Regions from separate parts of the Allobosea spartocytisi genome, predicted to be linked through region 3. Evidence: riboswitches for the same ligand, from Rfam matches in the RefSeq annotation. Region 3 holds a riboswitch; each other region holds the start of a gene.

Region 1 (5,731 bases), on a different contig from region 3:
GCACGACGTCGCCAAGGCCAAGGCGCTGCTGGCGGAAGCCGGCTACAAGGACGGCTTCAAGACCTCGCTCCTAGTCGATTCCGGCAAGCCGCTGCATCGTCAGGTCGGACAAGCTCTGCAGGCCGCGCTGAAGCAGATCGGCGTCACCGCCGACATCCGCCTCGTCGAAGGCGGCACGCATTGGACCACGACGAAGGCTGGCGACTACGAAATGGCGGTATCGCTCGCGACCAGCGACACGATCGACCCGGATCAACTCGTCGGCTTCCTGCTCGTCAATCCCGAGCGCGCCAACGCCTATCATACCGAGTGGAAGAACGAGCGCGTCAACGAGCTCTATGAGAAGGAGCGCGTGACGGCCGATGGCCCGGAGCGTGGCAAGATGTTCCAGGAGATCATCAAGCTCGCCCATGACGGCGCACCCTCAGTCTTCCTGTTCTACCCCGGCACCTCCTATGCCTATCGCAACAATGTCGAGGGCTTCGAGGTGCTGCCGACCTCGAACTTCCGCCTCGAGGACGTCAAGCTGAAGTGACGGAAGGGCGCTGCCGCGCCCTTCCTCGTGCACCGCCATGCTGATCTACATCGTCAAGCGTCTCGCCCAGCTGGTGCCGGTCCTCTTCGGCATCACTCTGGCCTGTTTCCTGCTGCTGCGCGCCCTCCCTGGCGACCCCGCGACGCTGCTCCTCGGCGCGCGCGGTGGTCCCGAGGAGATCGCGCTGATGAAGCAGCGGCTCGGCCTCGATCTGCCGCTCTGGCGGCAATATCTGCTGTTCCTCGCCGATATCGGCTCGGGCAGCCTCGGCCGCTCGGTCGTGCATGCCCGACCGGTGATGCAACTCGTGCTGGAGCGGCTGCCGGCGACTTTGTGGCTCGTCGCCTATTCGACAGTGCTCGCCGTGGCGATGACGGTGCCGCTCGCACTCTGGTCGGCGATGCGGCGCGGCGGCCCGGTCGATCTCGCGATCAAGCTCGCTTTCACCATCGTCATCGCGATGCCGTCCTTCTGGCTCGGGCTGATCTTCGTCATCCTCTTTGCGATCTGGCTGCCGCTGTTCCCGACCTCGGGCTATGGCGATGACCTGCTCTCGCGTCTGCACCATACGACGCTGCCGGCACTCGTCATCGCGCTGGCGACCGCCTCGCTGACGATCCGCAGTCTGCGCAGCGCCATCCTCGCCGTGCTCGGCTCCGACTACGTCACGACGGCACGCGCAAAAGGCGCCGGCACGGGCCGGCTGATGGGCGTCCATGTGCTGCCCAATGCGCTGATCTCATCGATATCGGTGCTTGGCGCTCATACGAGCTGGGTGATCGGCGGCACGGTGGTGATCGAGACCGTCTTCGCCCTGCCGGGGCTCGGCTCGCTCTTCGTCGAGTCGATCTTCTCCCGCGACTATCCGCTGATCCAGGGGCTCACCATCGTCTTCGCCGTCCTCGTCGTGCTGATCAATCTGGCGACCGATCTCGCTTATGCGCTCGCCGATCCGCGTATCAGGCTGGAATGAGCCAATGAGCCGCTTCCGCTCCAATCCGAGCCTTTTCGTCGGGCTCGCCATGCTGGTTCTGCTCGCCGGTTTCGTCGCGCTCGGCCAGATCTGGACGCCGCACGATCCCTTCGAGGTCGACTATGGCAACACGCTCCAGCCGCCCTCCCTGGCGAACTGGTTCGGCACCGATGATCTCGGGCGCGACGTCGCCTCGCGCGTGCTGGCCGGCGGCTATGTCGACCTCAAGGTCGCGCTGATCTGCGTTGTCGCGCCGGCCCTTCTCGGCGTGATGATCGGCGCGATCTCCGGTTTCATCGGCGGGCGCGTCGACACCTTCATCATGCGCATTACCGACATCTTCTGGGCTTTCCCCTTCTATGTGCTCGTCATCGCCATCGTCGGCGTGCTCGGGCCGGGCGAGGCCAATCTCTACCTGGCCTTCCTTCTGGTGAACTGGATCTCGTTCGCCCGCATCGTACGCGGCGAGGTTCTGGTGCTGCGCAATCTCGAATTCGTCCAGGCGGCGCGCAGCCTCGGCTGCACGACACCGCGGATCGTCACCGCCCATATCCTGCCGAATGCGGTCAATCCGGCGATCGTCTACGCGATGGCCGATGTGGTGCTGACCATCCTCGCCGTGACCTCGCTCAGCTTCCTCGGCCTCGGCATCCAGCCGCCGACACCGGAATGGGGACTGATGATCTCGGACGGACGCCAGTTCCTGTTCGATGCCTGGTGGATCGCGACCTTCCCGGGTTTCGCGATCATCTACACCGGCGTCACCTTCGCGCTGATCGGCGAAGGCCTCGACACCGCCCTTCGGCCCAAGGGCTGACCTCCTTTTCCGATCCGCCTCCGACAGGTGCGCCATGAGCTTTTTCGATACGGATGAAAACCTGCAGCGCATCGGCGCATTGCTGACGGCGAAGGCCGAAGCCATCTTCCGCGAACGCGGCGTCCCGGCCGAGCAGTTCGGCTTCGTGTTGCTACAGCCAACCAGAGATAGCGGGCGGCCGAAGGGCGCTGCCTTTCGGCCCGATTGGCGCAGCTATCCCTGCTCGCTGGTCAAGGTCTTCTTCCTCGTCGCCGCGCAGGCCGCACTTGAGGCAGGACAACTCACCGAGCACGAGGAACTGGATCGCGCCATGCGCGACATGATCCTCTGGTCCTCCAATTCGGCGACAAACTATGTCATCGATCTGCTATCCGGAACGACCGGGGACACGCTGCTTTCCGAGCCGGAGATGACCGAATGGGGCGAGCGGCGCCAGATGGTCAATCGCTTCTTCGCGCAGCTCGGCTGGCCGGAGCTAGTCGGCATCAACCTCAATCAGAAGCTGATGGACGACCTGCGCTATGGCCGTGAAAAGATCGGCCTCGATTGTTCGCCGGCCGGGCACAATGCGCTCACGCCGATTGCCATGGCCCGTCTGATGCATGCGATCTTCCATGGCTCGGTGCTGACCGAGGCGAGCCGAGAGAAGGTCCAGAATCTACTCGCCCGCGATCTCGCTAGTCCCTTCCTGCCGCGAGGTGCCTATCAGGTCACGGGCTATCTCGCGGGCGGCATGCCTGCCGGAACGCAGATCTGGTCGAAGGCGGGACGCACCCGCTGGCTCGGCGACGAGCGCGCCGATTTTCGACGCCACGACGCGCTTCGAGCCGTTCTGCCAGATGGTGCCGAGTTCATCCTGACGGTGTTTTCGCAAGGCGAGGCGATCGCCGAGGACGACGGGTTTCTGCCGCAGCTCGGATCCATCGCTGCGAAGGAGATCCTAGACCTCTGATCCGTGTTGCAATCTCATCGAGAGTTCAACACGACGCGACACTGACGGTGGAACCCGCACCCTAGAGAACGCTGCCCGCTGAAGGCAGCTTGCCGAGGGAGCACGTCCCTCCGAAGCTGGGTTTTTGCCGAACGCGCCGCCGAAATACCACACAATAACAGACACTTACGCCACGAATTTGCGCGCGAGATCCGATCCCAACTCGGCTCGGCACGACCGCGCCACATTGCCAATTGACCCCGCCACTTTTCCGCCTTACTCGTAAACGCGACGGTTCCCTCACGGGATCAAAAGGGAACGCAGTGCGGATGATTTGCCATTCTATGCTGCGGCTGCCCCCGCAACTGTAAGCGGCGAGCCTTATCGCCATACGCCACTGGGACCTCGGCCCTGGGAAGGCGGTGACAAGGCGACGACCCGCGAGCCAGGAGACCTGCCGTCAGTCGTGGTCACACGCGAACACGTTCGAACGGGGTGTTTCGATCGCTGCTCGACTGTCTGCTCCCTGCCGGGAGTGAACGGGAGATCGCGTTCGCGGTGACGTGCCACAGACGTCAACGCCCGAGGTCTCATCGTGATCCGCCTTTCCGGAGCCGCGCAGCGCGGCTCGTCTTCCGTCATCGCATTGTCCCTTGCCGCCGGTGCTACGTTGCTGGCTCATCCCGCCCGTGCCCAGGCCCCCGGCGAAACCATCGCGCTCGACCAAATCGTCGTCAGCGCGACCGGCACGCCGACTCCGGTGCGCGAGGTCGCGAGCTCCGTCACGGTGGTCACCGCTCAGGAGATCGAGCAGCAGCAGCGCCGCACCCTGCCGCAGGCGCTTGCCGCTGTGCCGGGGCTGAACATCGTCCAGATCGGCGGTCCGGGCGGCCAGACCTCGGTCTTCATGCGCGGCACCAACTCGAACCACGTCAAGGTTCTGATCGACGGCATTGAGGCGAACGACCCCTCGACGCCGAACCGCTCCTTCGACTTTGGCTCGATGTTGACCGACGACATCGAACGCATCGAGGTGCTGCGCGGCCCCCAGAGCGGCCTCTACGGCGCCAACGCCATCGGCGGCGTGATTTCGATCACCACCAAGCGTGGCGAGGGTCCGCCGAAGGCAACGGCGCGCATCGAGGCCGGATCGCACGGCACTTTCAACCAGGCGGCCGGATTCAGCGGCGGCGACGATCGCTTCAATTACGTCTTCAACGTTTCCCATATGCGCTCGGACTCAACCGATTCGGTGCCGCCGAACCTGATCCCGCCGGGCGTGCGCGTTAAGCCGAACGCTTATGACGCCTATAGCTATTCCGGGCGCCTCGGCTTTGCGCTGACCGACACGCTCAGCGTCAACTGGGTCGGCCGCTATACCGACGGCCAGTTCCGCTCGACCTACGATGCCGGCTTCCCGGGCCGGCCGACGCCCTATCGAGCACTTTCGAACTACGCCCAAGCCTTCACTCGCGGCGAGGTGGTCTGGGACCCGCTCGGCGGGCGCTTCGTAAACCGGTTCGGCATCTCCTACTCGAATCAGGACCGTTCGAACCGCTCGCCCAACGCCTTCGGGATCCTTGGTTTGCCGACGGAGAACCTTGGTGAGCGCATGAAGCTCGACTGGCGGGGCGATTTCGAGATCGCCAAGGGCCATATGCTGATCGGGGGGCTCTCTTGGGAGCGCGAGCGGCTGGAGACCCCCAGCTTCACGGCCTCGAACGGCAACAAGGCGGCTTACCTTGAGTATCAGGTCAGCTTCGCCGATCGGTTCTTCCTCGCAGCGAACATCCGCCACGATCACGACGACAGCTATGGCGGTCACACCACCTATCGGATCGCGCCGGCCTATATCGTGCCGGGCACCGAGACGAAGCTGAAGGCGAGCTATGGCACCGGCTTCAAGGCGCCGACGCTCGCCGAGCTGTTCATCGACTACCGGCCGGGCTTCAACTTCTTCGGCAACTCGAACCTCAAGCCTGAGGAGAGCAAGGGCTGGGACATCGGCTTCGAGCAGCCGCTCTTCGACAAGCGCGTCCAGTTCGGTGCTACCTGGTTCCAGAACGATATCGAGAACCTGATCGTCACCAATGCGGCGCGTAACTCCTATGCCAATGTCGGCAAGGCCGAGACGAAAGGGGTCGAAGCCTTCGCCGCGCTGCAGATCTCCGAGCAGTTGCGCGTCCGGGGCGACTACACTTTCACGCTCGCCAAGGATGAGACCGCGCATCAGGAGCTACTGCGTCGGCCACGTCACAAGGCCAGCGGCACCGTGACCTGGGCGCCGATCGAGAAGCTCAGCCTTTCGGCCACGTTGATCTATGTTGGCCCCTGGGTCGATGGGAACCGGGACTTCTCGGTGCCTCGCTTGAAGGCCAAGGGCGCGACCCTGGTCAACCTCGCCGCCGAATACAAGGCGACCGACAAGGTCACGGTCTTCGGGCGCGTCGACAACCTGTTCGATAAGCGCTGGGA
Region 2 (5,731 bases), on a different contig from region 3:
GCAGACGACGATCAGGTCGTAGGCTGCCAGCGATGTCTGATCGCAATGCATCCACCAGTTGGCGGCGCCCTCGCCGGTGCCGGGAGGAGGCGTGATGAGAAGATCGGGTCCGTCGCCGCCATTGTTCCAGAGGCTGCCGCCGAGCGGCTGCGGCTGCGTCCCCGAGAATGCCGGCGCGGAGGACATCTCCCTCGCGGACGATCGCGACGTCTCGCTGCCGCCGGCCTCCACGAGCAGAACCTTCCTCTGGCTGCGCGCGGCCATCTGGGCGAGGTGCCGCGCCACGGTCGTCGCGCCATCTCCTGCGATCGAGGAGGCGACGCCGACGGTGCGTGCCTTGGCCGCCTCGATCGCGACCGTCGCCCGCAGAAGCGTTTGCGCCAGCAAGGCTTCAGGCAGGCGATCCTGGCCGGCACGCTGCCGAGCCTGGCTCGAAATCGCGGGCTTGCCGCTTTTGAACAAGGGGATCGCGCCGATGCACTCCAGGCCGAAACGCTGAATCTGCGCGGCACTGCGGATCGTCTTGTCCCGGAAGTCGAGAAACAGCGCCAGCGCCGCCCCGATCACCACTCCGGCCATGACCGTAGCCATGATGATCAGGATCTTCCGCGGTCCGTTGGGCTTGTCCGGAGCGAGCGCCGGCGTCATCACATAGACGCTGGGTCCCAGCCCCTGCAGCCGCTCGCGCAGCAATGGCGAGCGCTCGCCATCCTGCTCCGCGTTGAGACGCGCCTGAAGCATGACCTGGCTGATGCCATTGGCGATGAGCGCGGACTTCTCCGGATCGGAGGTCGTGACGTCGACGAGGATCGTGTGACTGGTTCCGACCCGCTTGACCGCGATGCTCCTGGCGAGGGACTCGATGGCGGTTTCCTGCTTCGCGCGGCTCTCGTCGGAGGTTGCTGGCGACGTGCCGGAAAGCCACCGGGCGAGCCCCTGAAGCACCGTCGCCGCGGGAACGAACTCGGAATCCTCGGTCAGGTCCAGCGCCCCGACGACCTTAGCCAGGGTGCCGCGCGAGCGGATGACCTCGCTCTCGTTCTCGACCTGCGTGAGATCGGCGCGCCCGAGGGAAATGACGAGGTCGGGGCCGGGCTGAACTTCCTTCACATAGACCAGGAGCTGCGTCGACGCCGTATAGCTCGCTGGCCTCAGCACCGTGTAGAGCAGGCCAAGCATCGCCGCGAGACCGACACATGCGGCAATGAGCTTCCAGCGGCGGCGTAGGCTGAGAAGGCCGAATGTTGTGGAGGGCTGGCGCTCGTCAATATAGACCGACATTGGGCTTCCGATCTGTATCCACCGACCATTTGATGTCTTTGCAGGAACTCCGCTCCCTCAAAGACGGCGTTCGCAAGTCACACAACGCGAATACGCGGGCTGTAAGTCACGATAAAACTTCGATATTTTTCACTGCAGCTTTGCAGGAACGAATTCGCACGATTGATTCGTCGCTGTACTGGGCAAAGCCAATTCCAGATGCTCGGCGTCCACAACACGCGCCGCTCTCATCCAGACAAAGGCTCTGTTCCAGACCTCCCAGCTCATCTCCTCCATGATGAGCCCGTAATCCTCCGGGCTGAGCCGCCGCAAAATCAGCTCAGCCACCCTGCGGGCCCGGTCCGCGCCCGGGTCGTTTCGCCTCCCTTCGGCGGGCCCGTTAAGCTCGCGCGGGGGAAGAAACGACGAGGAGAATCCTTCCTGCGCCGGACGCTGCACCGCCTCCATCCTGGTCTTGCGCGTATCCACGACCTGCGAATGCAGCTCGCTGCGGGACACGCGCTCACCATTCTCGAGTCGCTGCAGGATGGTGGTGCGAACCGCCGGCGGGGTCGTCTTGGCGAGATAGACACGAAGCGTCGATGGAACCATCAGCGCGACGAGCTTCGCATTCGCATCGGAATCGGCGCCGCGCGCCAGCTTCATCAGGTCCTGCGCGGTCCTGATCTTGAACTCGCACGCCTTTTCGACCCATTTGACGAAGACCCCGTGGGGCAGCCGCTCCTTGACGCGAAGGAGCTCGCGGCCGATTTCCACAGCATGTTCGGTCGCAGCCCGACGCAGGACCTTGATCCTTTGAGCGGCATCCTGCAATTCTGTCGCGGAGAGCTGTGCATTCGGCAACACGGCTATACCCTCACTCAACCCACAGTACTATTCAGCTTACGCTTGGTGCACTGCACCGTGAAGCGAGCAAAGGGGTTCCCGTCGGCGCAAAGGGAGTAGCTCCTTGAGGCGACACGCGATCCGTTTACGACGCCGGCTCGGCGACAGAGATTAAATAAAAATCTAATTTATATCAGTTACTTATCATATTTTAGGAGAATCGGAGCTACCCCCGTTCCGCTCCGCGACAAGCGAAATGAGCCTCGCTTTTCGGAAGCTCCCGCCTGATGGCAGCTCGGCCTCTCTTCAGAAACATTACCTTACGTAAGTATCAAGACGGGATGCCGCGTGGCAGAAATCGCCGCAAGCGAGATCTTGGCTGCCGGAAGGTCACGCCCGCAGTGAACCGATCTCCTGGCAGGGCGAACCAGAAACCCGGGCAGCAACATAGCCAGTGACGCTGCGTCGAGCGGAGAAAGCCCGGACATCACACCGGTCTGCGAAGCCGCCGCGCCTGGGCCCCAGATCTACAGTGCCGTCGGCGTATCGACGTCGATCATGATGGTCCCGAACCGAGCTTGACGGTGCGGCACGACCTTATAGGTTGGACGTGATCGAGGTTCTCCAGATTCAGCCTGGAGCTAAGAGGGAATTCGGTGAGGCGCGTTGCGCCAAAGCCGAGGCTGCCCCCGCAACTGTAAGCGGCGAGCTCTCCGTCCATCGTCCACTGGCGCGTGCCGCGCCGGGAAGGCCGGGCGGAACCGGCGTCGACCCGCGAGCCAGGAGACCTGCCCCGGTCATCGAAGACGTCTTTCGGACGGGGTGTTCCGGAGGTGTGTGTCGGTGATGGCCGCGCGGCCGTTATCCGTCCGCATCCTGCGCAGCTCCCGCATCCGTCATCTCGGGGAGCGATGAAGTCCATGTTCATGAAGACCGCCGGCCGCGCTGTCGCGGGGAGCTTGACGGCTGCGCGCCGCTCGCCCTATCAGAAATGTAACAATGTTTCGTATAAGGCTTGCTCTGTGCCGATTGCGCGCCCTCTCGTCCGCCTGCTTCAATGGCCCGTCCTGGCATTCCTCGGCAGCCTGGCCGCGGGCGCGGCCGGCGCAGCGCCCACCCAGTACCCGCTGACCCTGGAGAACTGCCGCGAGACGATCACCTTCACCGCCGCGCCCAAGCGCGTCGTCTCAATCGGCCAGACGCAGACCGAGATCCTCTATGCGCTCGGCCTCGGCGATCGCGTCGTCGGCACCGCCGTCTGGTTCTCGCCCATCGCCAAGCCCTATGAGGCGGTCAATGCCAAGGTGAAGCGCCTCGCCGACAACGACCCCAGCTTCGAGGCGGTTCTCGCGCAGGAGCCGGACCTCGTCACCGCAATGTTCGAATGGCATGTCGGCCCCAACGGCATCGTCGGCAAGCGCGATCAGTTCGCCAAGGTCAAGGTGCCCACCTATGTCTCGCCGACCGATTGCGTCGGCAAGGACAATTCCGGCGGCGGCGACGGTGTGCGCACACAGATGTTCACGATGGAGCTGGTCTATCGCAACATCCGCGAATTCGGGCAGATCTTCGACGTGTCCGACCGCGCCGAGACGCTCGTCGCCGAGCTCAAGGCGCGCGAGGAGAAGGCGGTCCAGGCGGTGGCGGATGCAAAGGTCAAGGACGTGCCGGTCGTCGTCTGGTTCTCCAGCAAGGACATCAAGGGCGACGGCTTCATGGCCGGCAGGAACGGCGTGCCCGCCTACATCCTGTCGAAGCTCGGGGCGCGCAACATCATCACGACCAATGAGGAATGGCCGCTGGTCGGCTGGGAGAGCACCGCCGCCGCCAATCCCGCGGTCATCGTCACGGTGAAGATGGATCGCCGCCGCTTTCCGGCTGATGATATTGAGAAGAAGCTCGATTTCCTGAAAACCGACCCCGTCGCCAGCAAGCTCGACGCGGTGAAGAACAATCGCATCGTCATCATGGATGTCGGAGCGACCCGCGCCGGGCTCGATACGGTGGACGGCATCGAGACGCTCGCCAAGGCGATCGCCGGCTTCGGTCTGACTCCTTGAGCCACGCAGCCCACGGCCCGAACTGGCCGGCGCGGATCGCCGTCGCGCTGGTTTCGCTGCTGGCGCTCACCTTCGCGGTGGCGCTGGCGGTGACGATCGGCGAGATGCGCATCCCGTTGGAGACGGCGTTGAAGGCGCTCGGCAACGGGCTCTTCGGTCTCGACTGGCCCGTCAGCGCGATCCAGCAGGGCGTGATCTTCGACTATCGCCTCAGCCGGGCGCTGATGGCGGGGTTGTGCGGCGGCGCGCTCGCTCTCTCAGGCGCAATCCTGCAGGCGCTGCTGCGCAATCCCCTGGCGGAGCCTTACGTTCTCGGCATCTCGGCGGGAGCCTCGACCGGCGCCGTCGCGGTGCTGATCCTCGGCGTCAGCATCGGCGGCACGGCGCTGACGGTCTCGGCCGGCGCCTTCATCGGCTCCTGCGCCGCGCTCGCGGTGGTCGCGCTCCTGGCGACCGGAGCGGGCGGGGCGAGCGATCGCGTCATCCTCGCCGGTGTCGCCACCTCGCAGCTCTTCAACGCGGCGACCGCGACGATCGTGACGACGCTCGCCAGCGCCGAGCAGGCGCGGGGCGTGATGTTCTGGCTCCTTGGGAATTTCGGCGGCGTCCGCTGGCCCGACCTCTGGATCGCGGCGCCGGTCGCCTTCATCGGTTTCGGCATCTGCATGCTGCACGCCAAGGCGCTCGACGCCTTCGCTTTCGGCGTCGACGCGGCCGCCTCGCTCGGCGTCGCGGTCACGCGGGTGAAAATCGTGCTCTTCGCCACGACCGCGGTGATGACCGCCGTGATGGTCTCGATCGTCGGAACGGTGGGCTTCGTCGGGCTGATCATTCCCCATGCCGCCCGTTTCCTCGTCGGTTCCGGCCATGCCCGGCTTTTGCCCGCCTGCCTCGTCATCGGTGCGATCTTCATGATCCTCGCCGACATCCTGTCGCGCGTGCTGATCCCGCAGCAGATCCTGCCGATCGGCGTGGTCACCGCGCTGTTCGGCGCGCCGGTCTTCGCCTTGATCCTCTATCGCGCCAGGAAACCCAAATGATGGGGCCTACATGACGCTCGCGATGCGAGAGGTGCGCTGGGGCACCGCCGGCCGGATGATCATCGACGGGGTGACACTGCAGGCGGCGCCAGGCCGGGTGCTCGGCCTGATCGGTCCGAACGGCTCGGGCAAATCGAGCCTTCTCAGGCTGCTTTGCCGGTTGCGCAATGTCGCGAGCGGCGTCGTCATGCTTGATGGGCGTGACATCGCCGGCGTGGCGCGGCGCGATCTCGCGCGCCGCCTCGCCTTCGTGGAGCAGCAGGCGACGACCGAGATCCAGCTGTCCGTCTGCGACGTCGTCCGCCTCGGCCGCACGCCGCATCGCGCAGCGCTGGCATCCTGGAGCGCGGCGGACGAGGCGGCGGTGAACGAAGCGCTGGCGCGGGTCGGGCTCGCGGAGCGGCACGACCAGTCCTGGCATACGCTGTCGGGCGGCGAGCGCCAGCGGGCCCATATCGCCCGGGCGCTGGCGCAGGAACCGAGCGAGCTGATCCTCGACGAGCCGACCAACCATCTCGACATCCA
Region 3 (5,731 bases):
CCACTTCATCGGCATCGGCAAGGCGGCGGTGATGGAGAACGACGAGGGCTACATGACCTCGGTTGCCCATTCGCCGCATCTGAACCACTGGATCGGCCTCGGCCTGATCCGGAACGGCGCCGGTCGCATCGGCGAGCGCGTGCGTGCTTACGATCCCGTCCGAAATGGCGACATCGTCGTCGAGATCTGCTCGCCCGTCTTCGTCGATCCGGAAGGAAACTGCCTCCATGGCTGAGATCGCGACCTCATGGCGCCCGCGCAGCGCCTGGGCGGGCATCGCGCAACCCGGCTCCTTCGGCGCGAAGGGCGAGACCGGCGTCGTTGCGACTCTGCTGGATGGTTTCGGCCTGGCGACCCTGATCGCCCGGCCGGGTGCGGCGATGGCCCTGTCGCGGGCCGTCGAAGGCCGGCTCGGCATCGCGTTGCCGGAGATGCCGAGGATCGTATCGGGCGGGGCCCATGACGCGATCTGGGCGGGGCCGGACCAATGGCTGCTGCGCGCGGCTTCGCGCGACGGCTTCCAGCCATTGCTCGATGAATTCGCGACCCATGCCGCCATCAGCGATCAGAGCGATGCGCGCGCCGCCTTCCGGCTTCAGGGCCCCAGGACCCGCGATCTGCTGGCAAAGGGCGTGATGCTCGACCTGCATCCTTCGGCCTTCGGCGTCGGCGAGACCGCCGTGACGAGCGTGGCCTATCTCGGCGTGCAGCTATGGCGCCTCGCCGACGGGCCGGACGGACCCGTCTTCGAGATCATGGTCGCACGCAGCATGGCAGGAAGCTTCTGGTCCTGGTTCACCGCAGCGGCGGCCGAGTTCGGCTGCCGGGTTGCTGACCAAGACTGACGGCAACGCCTCGCGCGCCATCCTCCGGTTGGAGATCAGGAAGAAGCGGTTCTCCGCCGAACAACGGTCTTGGCGGGCTTGGCTCGCGTCTTGGCTGGCGGCACCGCCGCGGCGGCCTCGGCGTCGGCGGCCTCCTTGGCGAGCCGCAAGGCCCGCAGTTTTGCGGTGCGCTCGCGGACGGCGATCTGTTCCACCCGCAACGCTTCCAGGGCCGTTTCGGCCTCGGCGCGGCGTTGCGCTGCGAGCGTCGCTCTGCTCTGGGCCCGCAATTGCGCCTCTTCCGGCGGAATTCTGTTGCTCGACATCGGCAAACTCCTTCTCGAACGCAGGACGCCAGGGCGTCAGCGGCGTTTTCCGGCAGCACGCTCCTGCATGGATCGAACGGCTTCGGGCAGAACCTTGCGTGGGGCTCGGCTTCGATCCTCGCCGGTTCGGCCTGGCGAGCAGGCCCGGCCATCGGCAAAATCCTGCGGATTGAAGCCCAAGCCCAAATCCTCGCCTATCGTGCCTGCGCGGGGGCCTGCCCGGGCCGTGCCGGCCGTTCCACGCGCTTCGGCATCGGCAGCAATCCTTCGCGCTGAGCCTGCTTGCGCGCTGCCTTGCGGGCGCGGCGGATGGCTTCGGCCTTCTCGCGGGTTCGCCGCTCGGACGGCTTCTCGTAGGCGCGACGCGCCTTCATCTCGCGAAACACGCCTTCACGCTGCATCTTCTTCTTGAGGACGCGAAGCGCCTGGTCGACGTTGTTGTCGCGAACGAGAACCTGCATTCGAATTTCCCTTCTGATGCAAACAAAAAGGGCCGGGTTGATCCCGACCCCTCCGTGGCTATCCGCCGCTCAATCGAACGGGCGCCGGTACATCCGCGGTCGCCGCTGATCTCGATTGACGCGCCGGATGGCGTCTAGCTCACTCGGCCTGCAGGTTGTCCGCAGACACCTTGCCGGAGCGCTTGTCCTGCACCAGCTCATAGGAGACCTTCTGGCCTTCCTTCAGCGTGCGCAGACCGGCACGCTCCACGGCGCTGATATGGACGAAGGCGTCCTGGCCGCCGTCTTCCGGCTGGATGAAACCAAAACCCTTGTCGGTGTTGAACCACTTAACTGTGCCACTGGCCATGCTGACCTCCTGTAAAGGCTATTGTTCATGCGCCGCGGGTGCAGCGCATTTTTCGATTTGAGCAGGAAGTTCGTCAGCAGTGCGCGATGAAAGCGCGGGGCCAATTCGTTCGGCCTAGATCGATGTTTCTATCATGGTACTTATAAGACACATTGTCAAATGGAAGGTTTTATCTCGCAATATTTTCGGAAAATCAGCCGGGCGCCAAATCGACCGACAGCAACCGTGTGACCCGGCCTGAGACGCGCTATCGCGATACGCTGGGGCGGCTCGGCAGCCATCGCAGACAGCTCGTGGCGGTCGCGAATTGCGCGAAGCTCGGGAACGGGGCGTGCGTCGATCATGGCGGGCGGCGAAGGGGCGCTAGCGCTTGAGGCGCGAAGCATCGCTCGACGCGGTTTCGCCGAAGCGAAGGCAGAGCCGACGTCATTGCCGAACAGCACGAACAGGGTAGGCCGGAGGCCGCGCGGTGATCCCCGATCTTCACAGGCGCCGGACGGCGGCGTCACGACCTGTTGACAGGCGATGCCCTTTAGCTACTAGATCTGGTGGTCGATGGTCTCTCGAATCGCAAGATCGAGAGCTAAGAGGGAAGCCGGTGAGAGACCGGCGCTGCCCCCGCAACTGTAAGCGGCGAGTTCACGTCCACGATAAGTCACTGAGGCTGCAAGGCCTTGGGAAGACGGGACGAGAGCGCTGACCCGTGAGCCAGGAGACCTGCCGCGACCTCGTATACGTCCTCGGGCGGGGTGTCCCGGTGGTGCGCTTGGCAGGTCGCGGCCTTATGGTGCCGCGCGCCTTCTCGACGCAACCGCTCTGGCCTTTGCCCCCAACATTTGGGGTTGATGCCGATGTCTCTTTCCATTGAAGCCGAGCGGCCTGCCGCCGCTCCGTCAGCCGCAGAGCCGACACTGTCGAAGCTCGCTGCGAGCGAGCCCGGCTACCAGATCATTCGCCGCAACGGCGCGGTGACGCCGTTCGATCCCTCGAAGATCACCGTGGCGTTGACCAAGGCGTTCCTCGCCGTCGAAGGATCGAACGCCGCCGCTTCGCGCCGCATCCACGAAGCCGTCGCGGAGATGACAGAGCAGGTCGTCGCGGGGCTGACCCGCCGGGCTGCGACCGGCCGCACTTTCCATATCGAGGATGTGCAGGACCAGGTCGAGCTCGCCCTGATGCGCGGCGAACACCACAAGGTCGCCCGTGCCTATGTGCTCTATCGCGAGGAGCGGGCGCGCGAGCGGGCGAGGGCGGTTGCCGAGACGAAGCCTGTCGCCTCCGCAGCTCCCTTGCTGCACATGAAGCTCGCCGACGGGACGCTTATCCCGCTCGACGCCGGCCGCCTCGACAAGGTGGTTCGCGAGGCTTGTGCCGATCTCGACGGCGTCTCGGCCGAGCCGGTCCTCACCGAGGCGCGCCGCAATCTCTATGACGGCATCTCGCTCGACGAATTGGCACTGGCGCCGATCCTTGCCGCCCGCACGCTGATCGAGAGCGAGCCGAACTACGCCAAGGTCTCCGCGCGCCTGCTGCTGGACAAGCTCCGTCGCGAGGCACTGAGCTTCGTCCATGGCCGCGCAGAGCAGGCGACGCAGGAAGAGATGTCAGTGCTTTATGCCGACTACTTCCATGCCTATCTCAAGACCGGCATCGCGAACGAGCTGATCGACCCCGAGCTCGGCCGCTTCGACATCGCCCGCATCGCCGCTGCACTCAAGCCCGAGCGCGATCTGCAATTCGACTATCTCGGCTTCCAGACGCTTTACGACCGCTATTTCCTGCATGTCCGGGGCAACCGCTTCGAGCTGCCGCAGGCCTTCTTCATGCGTGTCGCCATGGGTCTCGCCATCCGCGAGATCGATCGCGAGGGCAGGGCGATCGAATTCTACGATCTGCTCTCATCCTTCGATTTCATGGCCTCGACCCCCACGCTGTTCAATTCCGGGACGCTGCGCCCGCAGCTCTCCTCCTGCTTCCTGACCACCGTCGCTGACGATCTCGACGGTATCTTCAAGGCGGTGAAGGACAATGCGCTGCTCGCCAAGTACTCGGGCGGCCTCGGCAATGACTGGACGCCGGTGCGCGGTCTCGGCGCCCATATCAAGGGCACCAATGGCGAGAGCCAGGGCGTGGTGCCGTTCCTGAAGGTCGCGAACGATACGGCCATCGCCGTCAATCAGGGCGGCAAGCGCAAGGGCGCGGTCTGCGCCTATCTCGAGACCTGGCATGTCGATATCGAGGAGTTCCTCGATCTCCGGAAGAACACCGGCGACGACCGCCGCCGCACCCATGACATGAACACGGCGAACTGGATTCCCGACCTGTTCATGCAGCGCGTCGAGGCCGGCGGCGACTGGACGCTGTTCTCGCCGGACGAGGTTCCGGACCTGCACGATCTCTATGGCAAGCCATTCAAGACGGCCTACGAGGCTTATGAGGCGAAGGCAGCCGCTGGCCAGATCAAGGTCTTCAAACGGGTGAAGGCGCTCGACCTCTGGCGGCGCATGCTGACCATGCTGTTCGAAACCGGCCATCCCTGGATTACCTTCAAGGATGCCTGCAATCTGCGCTCGCCGCAGCAGCATGCCGGCGTGGTGCATTCCTCGAACCTCTGCACCGAGATCACGCTCAACACCTCGGCCGACGAGGTCGCGGTCTGCAATCTCGGCTCGGTGAACCTCGCGGCGCATGTGACGCCCGATGGGCTCGATCAGGCTCGCCTGGCCCGCACCGTGACCACCGCGATGCGCATGCTCGACAACGTCGTCGACATCAATTTCTACACGATCCCCGAGGCACGCCGCTCGAACCTGCGCCATCGCCCGGTGGGCTTGGGGCTGATGGGTTTCCAGGACGCGCTCCAGACACTGCGTCTGCCGGCGGCCTCGGAAGGCGCCGTCGCCTTCGCCGATACGTCGATGGAAGTGATCAGCTTCCATGCGATCCAGGCCTCGGTCGATCTCGCCGCCGAGCGCGGGCGCTATCCGAGCTTCGAGGGTTCGCTCTGGTCGAAGGGCATCCTGCCGATCGACTCGCTCGACATCCTCTCGGACGCCCGCGACGGCGATGTCGAACTCGACCGCTCCTCGACGCTGGACTGGGAGGGCCTGCGCGAGCGGGTCGTCACGACCGGCATGCGCAACTCCAACACCATGGCGATCGCGCCGACCGCGACGATCTCCAACATCGTCGGCGTCTCGCAGTCGATCGAGCCGAGCTACAGCCAGCTCTACGTTAAGGCGAACATGTCGGGCGACTTCACCGTGGTGAATGCCGGGCTCGTTCATGACCTGAAGGCGAGGGGGCTCTGGGACGAGGTGATGGTCTCGGATCTCAAATACTACGACGGCAAGGTCAGTGGGATCGATCGCGTCCCGGCCGATCTCAAGGCGCTCTATGCCACCTCCTTCGAGATTCCGACGGAATGGCTGATCAGGGCGGCGGCGCGCCGGCAGAAATGGATCGATCAGGGCCAGTCGCTGAACCTCTACATGGCGCAGCCCTCGGGCCGGAAGCTCGACGAGGCCTATCGCCTGGCCTGGCGGCTGGGCCTCAAGACGACCTACTACCTGCGGGCGTTGTCGGCGACCCATGTCGAGAAATCGACGCTGAAGGGCACGGACGGCAAGCTCAATGCGGTCTCGGCCACCGTGCCGGTCGCAGCCAAGGCCGCCGCGCCGATCATCGTCGATATCCCGCTGGAGAACGGCATGGCCGTCCCCAACGCCTGCTCGATCGACGATCCGACCTGCGAAGCCTGCCAGTAACCCG

Evidence for each region. A riboswitch is a leader RNA that binds a small molecule or an ion and turns the genes downstream of it on or off. The one in region 3 is predicted to bind cobalamin.
Region 1: it holds a riboswitch for cobalamin, as region 3 does, so the genes downstream of both, IED13_RS16330 (TonB-dependent receptor plug domain-containing protein) here and IED13_RS00590 (ribonucleoside-diphosphate reductase subunit alpha) in region 3, are expected to answer to the same signal.
Region 2: it holds a riboswitch for cobalamin, as region 3 does, so the genes downstream of both, IED13_RS27775 (ABC transporter substrate-binding protein) here and IED13_RS00590 (ribonucleoside-diphosphate reductase subunit alpha) in region 3, are expected to answer to the same signal.

The regions. Positions count from the first base shown of each region.
Region 1 covers NZ_JACXWY010000009.1:195,055-200,785, forward strand. The annotation lists gene IED13_RS16310 (ABC transporter substrate-binding protein) at 1-535, shown strand, start outside; gene IED13_RS16315 (ABC transporter permease) at 573-1,508, shown strand; gene IED13_RS16320 (ABC transporter permease) at 1,513-2,325, shown strand; gene IED13_RS16325 (serine hydrolase) at 2,360-3,277, shown strand; cobalamin riboswitch at 3,532-3,732, shown strand; gene IED13_RS16330 (TonB-dependent receptor plug domain-containing protein) at 3,852-5,731, shown strand, end outside.
Region 2 covers NZ_JACXWY010000041.1:14,430-20,160, reverse strand. The annotation lists gene IED13_RS27785 (Wzz/FepE/Etk N-terminal domain-containing protein) at 1-1,281, opposite strand, end outside; gene IED13_RS27780 (DUF3102 domain-containing protein) at 1,411-2,127, opposite strand; cobalamin riboswitch at 2,707-2,916, shown strand; gene IED13_RS27775 (ABC transporter substrate-binding protein) at 3,135-4,166, shown strand; gene IED13_RS27770 (FecCD family ABC transporter permease) at 4,163-5,206, shown strand; gene IED13_RS27765 (ABC transporter ATP-binding protein) at 5,217-5,731, shown strand, end outside.
Region 3 covers NZ_JACXWY010000001.1:134,339-140,069, reverse strand. The annotation lists gene IED13_RS00615 (sarcosine oxidase subunit alpha family protein) at 1-235, shown strand, start outside; gene IED13_RS00610 (sarcosine oxidase subunit gamma) at 228-845, shown strand; gene IED13_RS00605 (hypothetical protein) at 881-1,150, opposite strand; gene rpsU (30S ribosomal protein S21) at 1,345-1,611, opposite strand; gene IED13_RS00595 (cold-shock protein) at 1,751-1,960, opposite strand; cobalamin riboswitch at 2,499-2,699, shown strand; gene IED13_RS00590 (ribonucleoside-diphosphate reductase subunit alpha) at 2,812-5,727, shown strand.